DNA from 2 places in the Bacillus sp. FJAT-42376 genome. Region 2 is predicted to be linked to the other one. Evidence: riboswitches for the same ligand, from Rfam matches in the RefSeq annotation. Region 2 holds a riboswitch; the other holds the start of a gene.
What was found. Region 2 has a riboswitch for thiamine pyrophosphate ahead of thiT (energy-coupled thiamine transporter ThiT). Riboswitches for the same ligand answer to the same signal wherever they lie in the genome.
Positions count from the first base shown of each region.

Region 1: another riboswitch for thiamine pyrophosphate. It lies ahead of tenA (thiaminase II); the one in region 2 lies ahead of thiT (energy-coupled thiamine transporter ThiT).

Region 1 covers NZ_CP033906.1:1,424,267-1,428,692, forward strand. Annotated here, with positions in the region: gene chrA (chromate efflux transporter) at 1-1,119, shown strand, start outside; gene CEF21_RS07285 (DUF3231 family protein) at 1,377-2,351, shown strand; TPP riboswitch at 2,402-2,508, shown strand; gene tenA (thiaminase II) at 2,759-3,445, shown strand; gene CEF21_RS07300 (hypothetical protein) at 3,662-4,015, opposite strand; gene CEF21_RS07305 (RIP metalloprotease) at 4,172-4,426, shown strand, end outside.
Region 2 covers NZ_CP033906.1:3,593,390-3,597,815, reverse strand. Annotated here, with positions in the region: gene CEF21_RS18100 (hypothetical protein) at 1-175, opposite strand, end outside; gene CEF21_RS18095 (processed acidic surface protein) at 335-1,507, shown strand; gene CEF21_RS18090 (class D sortase) at 1,507-2,145, shown strand; gene thiT (energy-coupled thiamine transporter ThiT) at 2,149-2,736, opposite strand; TPP riboswitch at 2,834-2,934, opposite strand; gene CEF21_RS18080 (MGMT family protein) at 3,056-3,367, shown strand; rRNA gene CEF21_RS18075 (16S ribosomal RNA) at 3,598-4,426, shown strand, end outside.

The DNA.
Region 1 (4,426 bases), 2.1 Mb from region 2:
GGGCCCATTGCCCACTTAGGCTATTTTCGGGAAGAGTATGTGAAAAAGAAGAAATGGCTGGATGATTCGTCTTATGCGGATATTGTGGCGCTATGCCAGTTCCTGCCCGGTCCGGCCAGCAGCCAGGTCGGGCTGTCCATCGGTTTGCTTCGGGGAGGGGTAATCGGAAGCTTCCTCGCCTGGTTCGGGTTTACGATGCCATCTGTTTTCACGCTGATTTTATTTGCCCATTTGTTCCAGGGGTCGGATGTTCAGAATGCAGGGTGGCTGATGGGACTGAAAATTACGGCTGTCGCAGTTGTTGCCCAGGCTGTAATGGGAATGGGGAAATCGCTTGCGCCAGACCGACCGCGGGTAACACTTGCTGTCCTCGCTGCGATCGGTGCCCTGTTTATTCCTTCCGCATGGGGCCAGATTGGGATCATCGCAGCAGCTGCAATCTTCGGGTGCATTTACTATAAAAATGAAAAAGTTCCTGAAGTTCCGAAGCTTGCCGTATCGGTCAGCAAAAAGGCCGCTTTCGGATCGCTTATTTTATTTGCGGCGCTCCTGGTGCTTTTGCCTGTTCTGCGGCATGTATTCCCCGGCACTTTTATGGCTTTGTTTGATGTGTTTTACAGGGTTGGCTCCCTCGTTTTTGGGGGAGGGCATGTCGTTTTGCCGATGCTTGAAAAAGAAGTCGTTCCGCCGGGCTGGGTGACACAGGATGCATTCCTTGCAGGATATGGCGCGGCTCAGGCTGTGCCTGGCCCGCTGTTTACACTGGCAGCCTACATAGGAGCGGTTATATCCGGCATACCGGGTGCCCTCATTGCAACAGCGGCGATGTTTCTTCCGTCCTTTTTGCTCGTTATGGGGGTTCTCCCTTTCTGGAGCAGAATCCGCAGTGTAAAGGCCGTGCAGGCCGGACTGATGGGAGTGAATGCCGCTGTTGTCGGGATCCTTTTAGCTGCCTTATATCATCCCGTTTTCACAAGCGCCATCCATTCGGCCGGGGCGTTTGCGCTTGCGCTGTCAGCTTTTGCTCTTCTTGTCTATTGGAAACTTCCGCCTTGGCTTGTCGTCGTGCTTACGGTGCTCGGTGGCACACTGATGGACCAGGCAGGCCTGCTTTCGTAAAGAGATGTGGTATAATCATGAACAAGGAAGGTGATTTTGATGAGCAGTAAATCATCCATTTTGAAAAAAGTAGTGGATTATGCAAAGAAAAATCCTGACCAAACGAAAAAAGCATTGAACCTTGTAGGCAAAGCCTTAAAAAACCGAAAAAAGTAAGTAGAAGGATGGCCATTTATGGTCATCTTTTTTTATTTTTCATAAAATCCCCATCAAATGGAAAAATAAGTTCATCTATTTATTGAAATGAGGCTGGAACGATGAAACCGATGTCTTCGTCCGAATTAGCAAATTTGTGGTCTACTTACCAGAAGAAGACGATGCTGCTTCGGATCATAGAACATGCATTAGATGTCACGACCCAGAAAGATATCACATCCATCCTTCACTATGCGTATCAGGAAGAAACAAAATTTGTGAAAGAAATCGCCCAGCTTTTAAAAAAGGAAGGGGCGTCCATTCCTGAAGGGTTTGATGAAACCGATGTGAACCGGAATGCGGAAAGGCTGTTCGATCAATATTTTTATATCCGTTTTTTGCGCATGCTGATGAAACTTGGAATCGGACTGAACGCCGTCCATTTATCGATGGTATACAGAAATGACATCCACGATTTTTTCTCGAGAACGTCTGCCCATTCTAATAAAGTGTTCGGAATGTGTACAAATTGTCTTCTTCAAGTGGGCAATGGAACGATTCCTCCGGTTATACAGATGCCGGAACATCCTAAATATGTGGAAAAGGAAAAATATCTGGCAGGATTTCATTTCCGCAAGAGACCGCTCAATGCGACCGAGCTATCCATCATTTATCATATTGTTGAAAACAACAATTTCGGCGCGCAGCTCATGAAGGGTTTGGCGAAGGTAGTGAAAGAGCCGGCTGTCAAAAACTATATGAAGAAGGGCGAGACGCTCGCCATCGATTTGTATCAATCGTATGGCAAGCTGATGGAGGGGAGCGGCATTTCGGTTTCTGCCTTGCCTGGAGCGGTTATTGCCGAGACAAAAACTTCACCATACTCCGATAAGCTGATTATGTATCTGATCAACCTTCTCAGCAGTTTAGGACTGACAAGCAACGCCTTGGGAACGACGTACAGCCTGAGGCCGGATCTTCCGCTGAAAATGGCGCTTTCGGCGAGAGATATTTATTCGTTTGCAAAAGAAGGCGGAAAAATCATGATTGATCATCATTGGATGGAAGAAATACCGGCGGCTGTCATGAAACGCTAGTTGAATTTTTTCCTCTGCATGTTATGATGGACCTGGAAAATAAAATACCGCATTGCCACTAGGGGAGCCTTAAAATAGGCTGAGACCGGAGCAGACTCCGGGACCCTTGGAACCTGATCTGGTTTGAACCAGCGGAGGGAAGTGGGAGATTGTCTGTTTATGATCTTTCCCGCTCTTATCCGCTAAGAGCGGTTTTTTATTTTTAAGCTCTGTTAAACTAGGATGTTGATTTCCGTTTCAGGCGCTAGCTTTCCGCGGGGCGGGCGGTGAGCCTCCTCGCCGCTTTGCGGCTGCGGGGTCTCACCTGTCCCGCTGCTCTCAGCTCGGAGTCTCACGCCTTCCACTTCAATCAACATCAGACTAACAGAGCCTATTTTTACACAAAAACATGCAGGGGGAATTCGGAAATGGCATCTTTTACAGAAACACTGAGGAACGCAACCGATTCAATTTGGGAGGCGAATTTCAATCATCCATTTGTGAAAGGAATCGGCGATGGAACACTCCCTCTTGAAAAATTCCGCTACTACGTCATGCAGGATGCGTATTATTTATCCCACTTTGCCAAAGTACAGGCGCTCGCAGGAGGGATGGCGGATGATCTTCATGTCACAGCCCGGATGGCTTTTCATGCTCAAGGGACGTACGAAGCAGAGCTTTCGCTTCATGAAAAATTTTCCGCACTGCTGCAGATCACCGATGAAGAGAAACAAGCTTTTGAACCATCACCAACGGCATACGCCTACACTTCCCACATGTATCGTTCTGCGGTTACCGGCAGCCTTGGGGAGATCATCGCCTGTATTTTGCCGTGCTACTGGATTTATTACGAAATTGGCGAACGGCTGAAAGAATGTCAGCCGGAAGAGCCGATTTACCGCGAATGGATTGCAGCCTACGGCGGAGAATGGTTTAAAGAACTCGTTTACGAACAGCTCGAGCGTCTCGATCAGCTCGCTCTTGAAGCTTCCGAAAAAGAACGCCAGAAAATGCTCCGGCACTTTACCATCAGCTGCAAGTACGAACTGGCATTTTGGGAAATGGCGTACACGATGGAACAATGGCCGGATGTGGCCGGTGCTGAAGTACGGTAAAAAAACGCGGAACAAATGCTGGCCGGCAGGATCCCAGTCAAGTCAGGTACGGATAGAAATTAGGAGTACGATATGAAGCGGGGCTTTTGCAGCGGAATAGATCCGCGTGCGGACTGAAGTGTCCGATTTCCGATCCAGAACCTCCGATAAATGGCAGCCTCCGGGACACATATGACCAAAAAAGCCGTTCTCCCTAATCAGGAGGACGGCTTTTTCTCAATCTGCTATTTCATCATCAAAAGGATTAATTACATAAATATAAGCGTGGGCTAAGTCGATTCGGAGGATCCATTCCCATGGAACATCCAGTCTTTTATAGATCGCTTTCCAAAACTCAGCGGATTTTGTTTCAAACTCCAGGTATTCCTGAAGAAGCTCCTTATAAGACACTCCCTGGATCTGGATGTTTGAATCCATTAGACGCATGTGGGCGAGGTGCCTGCACTCCAAATCCTGTGCCATTAGAAGTTCTTCCTGTGTGGCCGTTCCGATAACGGTACCGTCCTCAGGAATCGCCGCAAAAACGTTTACATTTTCATCTACTGTTACGGGCTGATCATCGAAGCGCATGAGTCATGTCCTCCTTGTTTTGGAATAGGGTGGTTCTTTCTCTATCATACCTTAAATGTCAGAATAATGACACGATTAAACGCTGGTTTGAGGTCAGAATTTAGGGGAAAACAGGCAGTACGGGCGAGACAGATTCACATAAGGAGGATTTTCATCATGTTCGAGCTTCGGGATGTGCTCACGCTCCTCTGGTCGCTTTGTATTGTTCTGCCTATTGCTTCGTTCATCCACCAACTCGGCCATACGATTATGGCGCTCGTTTTTGGCGGAAAAGGCACCTTTACAATCGGAAGAGGGAAAACGCTGTTTACGTTTAAGTGCTTTACTGTAAAACGCTTATATTTTCTGGATTCTTTTTGCCAGTACGAAGGATTAAAGTATGATAACCGTGCTACTCATGCGCTTGTCTAT
Region 2 (4,426 bases):
AAAACAAATTTGCTAAAATAGCAAAGAGAAATGCAAGCGGCACATTGAATACCAATCCCCATCCGAAAACAGGACCTTCCTCATTGCTGACCCTGATTGCTTCTTTATAACTGTAAAGAAAATGAAAAACAGAAAGAAGCATACTTCCAAGCATAAAATAATAAGCTGCCATCATTTTATAGCCTCCCGCAGGTAATTCCTTCTACTCTATTACATTCTTCTGCAAGTAAAAATAGAACCATTTCTTAGAAGCGGCAGAAAATATTGTGCTATACATTACAAAAATTTCAGTATATAATTTTCTAGATTACAAATATTACAGGGGGATACCGCGTTGAAAAAATATTTCGCGGCATGTCTTGTTCTGCTTCAGCTGTTAATCGCGCATACAGCACTGGCCGCAGGCAAGATTGACGTAAATAGCAGCCATTACAAAGACTATTTAAAAGAGATAAACCTGACCCATACTCAGCTTGAGACATACTTGGAAAATTTTGATTACAAAATGTTTGATGAATTTAATAGTGTAGAAGAGTTAAGAAATCATCTAGGAAGAAGAGTAACCGATGATGTTCTTGCAGAAATTCTTGCAAAATATGAACTTACTGAAGAACAATTGACAGATCTTCTAATGGAAAACGGGGATTTGTACGAAGGCGAAAAAATCCAGGATATTTTTTACTTTGAGAATTTCCTGCTGGAAACCATCCAAATCGCAGGGGATTATCCTACCGAAATCAACGATGAAACTCTTCAGGAATTATGGGAGAGCTACGATTTTGCTTCACGGGAAGAATTTGATCAATTTATGAAAGAGCATAATCTTTCACTGGAAGATTATCAGTCAATAGAAGAATTAGATGAGGATATTTATAACTCAATGGAGCTCCCGGATATGGAGGGGCAGTTTGAGGATATTTTCAATGGTCTTGGTTTGACTCAAGAAGAATTTGAACGCCTTGCTGCTCATTTTGAAAAAGTGTATCAAAATAATCCATACCTTGAATCACAGCTTATGCAGCTTGGAGACCGAATGATGGCCATCAGTGACTTTGAAAGTGTAGATGAGCTGTCTGAAAAAGATATACAAGAGATGATCTCGATATATGGAGATATGATGGATCTTCTGGAACTGCAGGCAAAGTATTATCTGGTTAAGGATGGCATTAAGAAAGAACTGACGCTTCAAACCATGATGAGCCTAAAGGATGTAGATGGGGCCGACCTGTTTATTGAACTTTATGATCTGGACAATAAACTGATTTTGGATATGACCCTTACATCTGAAATGATTGGATCTGAATTAATCAAGCAAACAGGACAGGATATGAAAGAAACGTCTGAAGCAGTCTCTGCCGTTAAGAACCGCACTTCCAAACCGGAAGCGACAATTAGAGGTGCAAAGATGCCAAAAACAGCCGGATATCATGCCGACTGGATGCTGGCAGGCGCAGCTTTGATGGGTGCAGCTTTCCTGATTGGGAGAAAGGTCAGTAAGTCATTCTGATGAAGCATTTCCTTCTATTAAGTAAGAAGAAGCATTTGCTTCTTCTTTTTATTGCCGTGATTCTTTTTTCAGCAGGACTATATGTGACGAGTACCAATGCATTTAAATTCGCCAAAGCATACTTTTTTTATGAACATCATAAAGACCAGGAATCCACTGCAAAGGCGGTGCCCTCCAGTTCAAAAAATATTGCCCTAAAAACACCTGCTCCTTTATATAAGAAAAGACCTGCAGCAGGTGAGGAACTGGGAGAACTTTTCATACCAAAACTCCAGGCTTCTCTGCCCATCTATCATGGGACGGATGAAGACGAACTTGAAAAAGGGGTCGGGCATTTTGCAGATTCCGTGCTCCCGGGGGAAAAGGACAATTCTGTATTATCCGGACATCGCGATACAGTATTCAGGGAACTTGGCAAAGTTGGGGTGAGTGACCATCTGATTGTGACTACGTCGGCGGGCCGGTTTACTTATAAAATCCGAAAAGTCCGTATCGTAGATGCAGATGATCGGACTGTTATTGTCCCTAAACCAAGAGCGACATTAACGGTATCCACTTGCTATCCATTTAACTTCATTGGTTCTGCGCCTAAACGCTATGTTCTGATCGCGAACCTTATAAAAACAGAAAAACCGTAAGCCTCAGAGGCTTACGGTTTTTTTATGAGTACTTTTAATGATTCCGGGTGAGTTCATCACAACAAGCCACACCGCTATGCCTGCAATGATCCATGTTGGAATAATCCAAGTAGCATTATAGACAAAGGAGTACGTAAAGACTGGAGTTCCTTTTGGAGCGTATGAGCCGAAAAAGACAACACCGGATAAAACGTGTGAAGCCAGGCGGAGGATAGATCCGGCAAAAGTAGCAGTCATAATAGCTGTCAAAGCGCTCCATTTATTTAGCTTCAATGCGGAGTGTACCCAGCTTGAAAATAAACCGCTCATTCCTGCCAGCATAAATGGAAGCGGATAGTCTAAAATAGCCTGCGCCGGATGAACAATAAATGGAGTGCTTAAAAACGGCTGCAAAATACCGGTTAACAGGCCTGTGAGCAATCCGCCTTTCAATCCCCATCTGAAGGACATGATAAAAATCGGGATCATTCCAAGCGACAGAGAGCCGCCCTGAGGCATTTTGATAATAAAGCTGGAAAGCATATCGAGCAATAAGGCTAAAGCGGTTAGTATAGCAGTTTCTGATAAAAATAGCAGTTTTTGATTTTTCATAAAGACTCCTCTTTCACGGAAACCGACCAAAAGGAGAAAATAAAAAAGCAATGCGGGGATACCTGCTTGCCTCCACGCACTGCTTTAATCACGAAATTAAACGATCAAGCCACATCCCTACGCAAGTGTTAACTAACAGGTTCAAAGGGTCTAGAACAGAACGTTCACTCTCAGCCTAAGGCTCCCCTTGTGGTCGTATACCGATGTATTTAATTGTCTTTACTATACACCACTGAACAAAATTCGACAATGATTATTTGGAAAAAAACTCTTGTTTATCTGGTAGTATGGAGAATGTCAATGGAAAGGGGGAAATGAAGTGGAGCCATTTACAGAACGGGTTATTCACATTTTAAGAAATATTCCTGAAGGAAAGGTGATGACTTACGGGCAAATTGCTTTTGCAGCAGGTAGTCCGAGAGCGGCGAGGCAGGTTGTAAGAATTCTGCATTCCATGAGCAGGAAACACAATTTGCCATGGCATCGGGTAATTAACTCAAAAGGAGAACTTTCCATAAAAGATGAGCACGTACTGGAGCGGCAGCAAAAAGCTCTTACTATGGAAGGAGTAATTATAAATGATGGAAAGAAAATTGATCTTGAAAAATACCAGTACAAAATTCAAAACTAATTTTCAAAAAAACATTGTGCAATTAGAAATATAGTGGTATATTAATAAACGTCGCTGAAACAGAGAAACGCTTTTGAAATAAAAAATTAAAAAGTTGTTGACTCATAGGGAACAGCGTGATATATTATTAAAGCCGCTAATGAAGCGGATACAAAATGATCTTTGAAAACTAAACAAATCGAAGTGCCAACGTTAATTCTAGAGCAACAAACAAGAGCTAGTCAAACTACTTTTTGGAGAGTTTGATCCTGGCTCAGGACGAACGCTGGCGGCGTGCCTAATACATGCAAGTCGAGCGGATCTCTTCGGAGATCAGCGGCGGACGGGTGAGTAACACGTGGGCAACCTGCCTGTAAGACTGGGATAACTCCGGGAAACCGGAGCTAATACCGGATAACCTTTCGAACCGCATGGTTCGGAATTGAAAGACGGTTATGCTGTCACTTACAGATGGGCCCGCGGCGCATTAGCTAGTTGGTGAGGTAATGGCTCACCAAGGCGACGATGCGTAGCCGACCTGAGAGGGTGATCGGCCACACTGGGACTGAGACACGGCCCAGACTCCTACGGGAGGCAGCAGTAGGGAATCTTCCGCAATGGACGAAAGTCTGACGGAGCAACGCCGCGTGAGTGATGAAGGTTTTCGGATCGTAAAGCTCTGTTGTTAGGGAAGAACAAGTGCGGGAGTCACTGCCCGCGCCTTGACGGTACCTAACCAGAAAGCCACGGCTAACTACGTGCCAGCAGCCGCGGTAATACGTAGGTGGCAAGCGTTGTCCGGAATTATTGGGCGTAAAGCGCGCGCAGGCGGTCTTTTAAGTCTGATGTGAAAGCCCCCGGCTCAACCGGGGAGGGTCATTGGAAACTGGAGGACTTGAGTGCAGAAGAGGAGAGTGGAATTCCACGTGTAGCGGTGAAATGCGTAGAGATGTGGAGGAACACCAGTGGCGAAGGCGACTCTCTGGTCTGTAACTGACGCTGAGGCGCGAAAGCGTGGGGAGCGAACAGGATTAGATACCCTGGTAGTCCACGCCGTAAACGATGAGTGCTAAGTGTTAG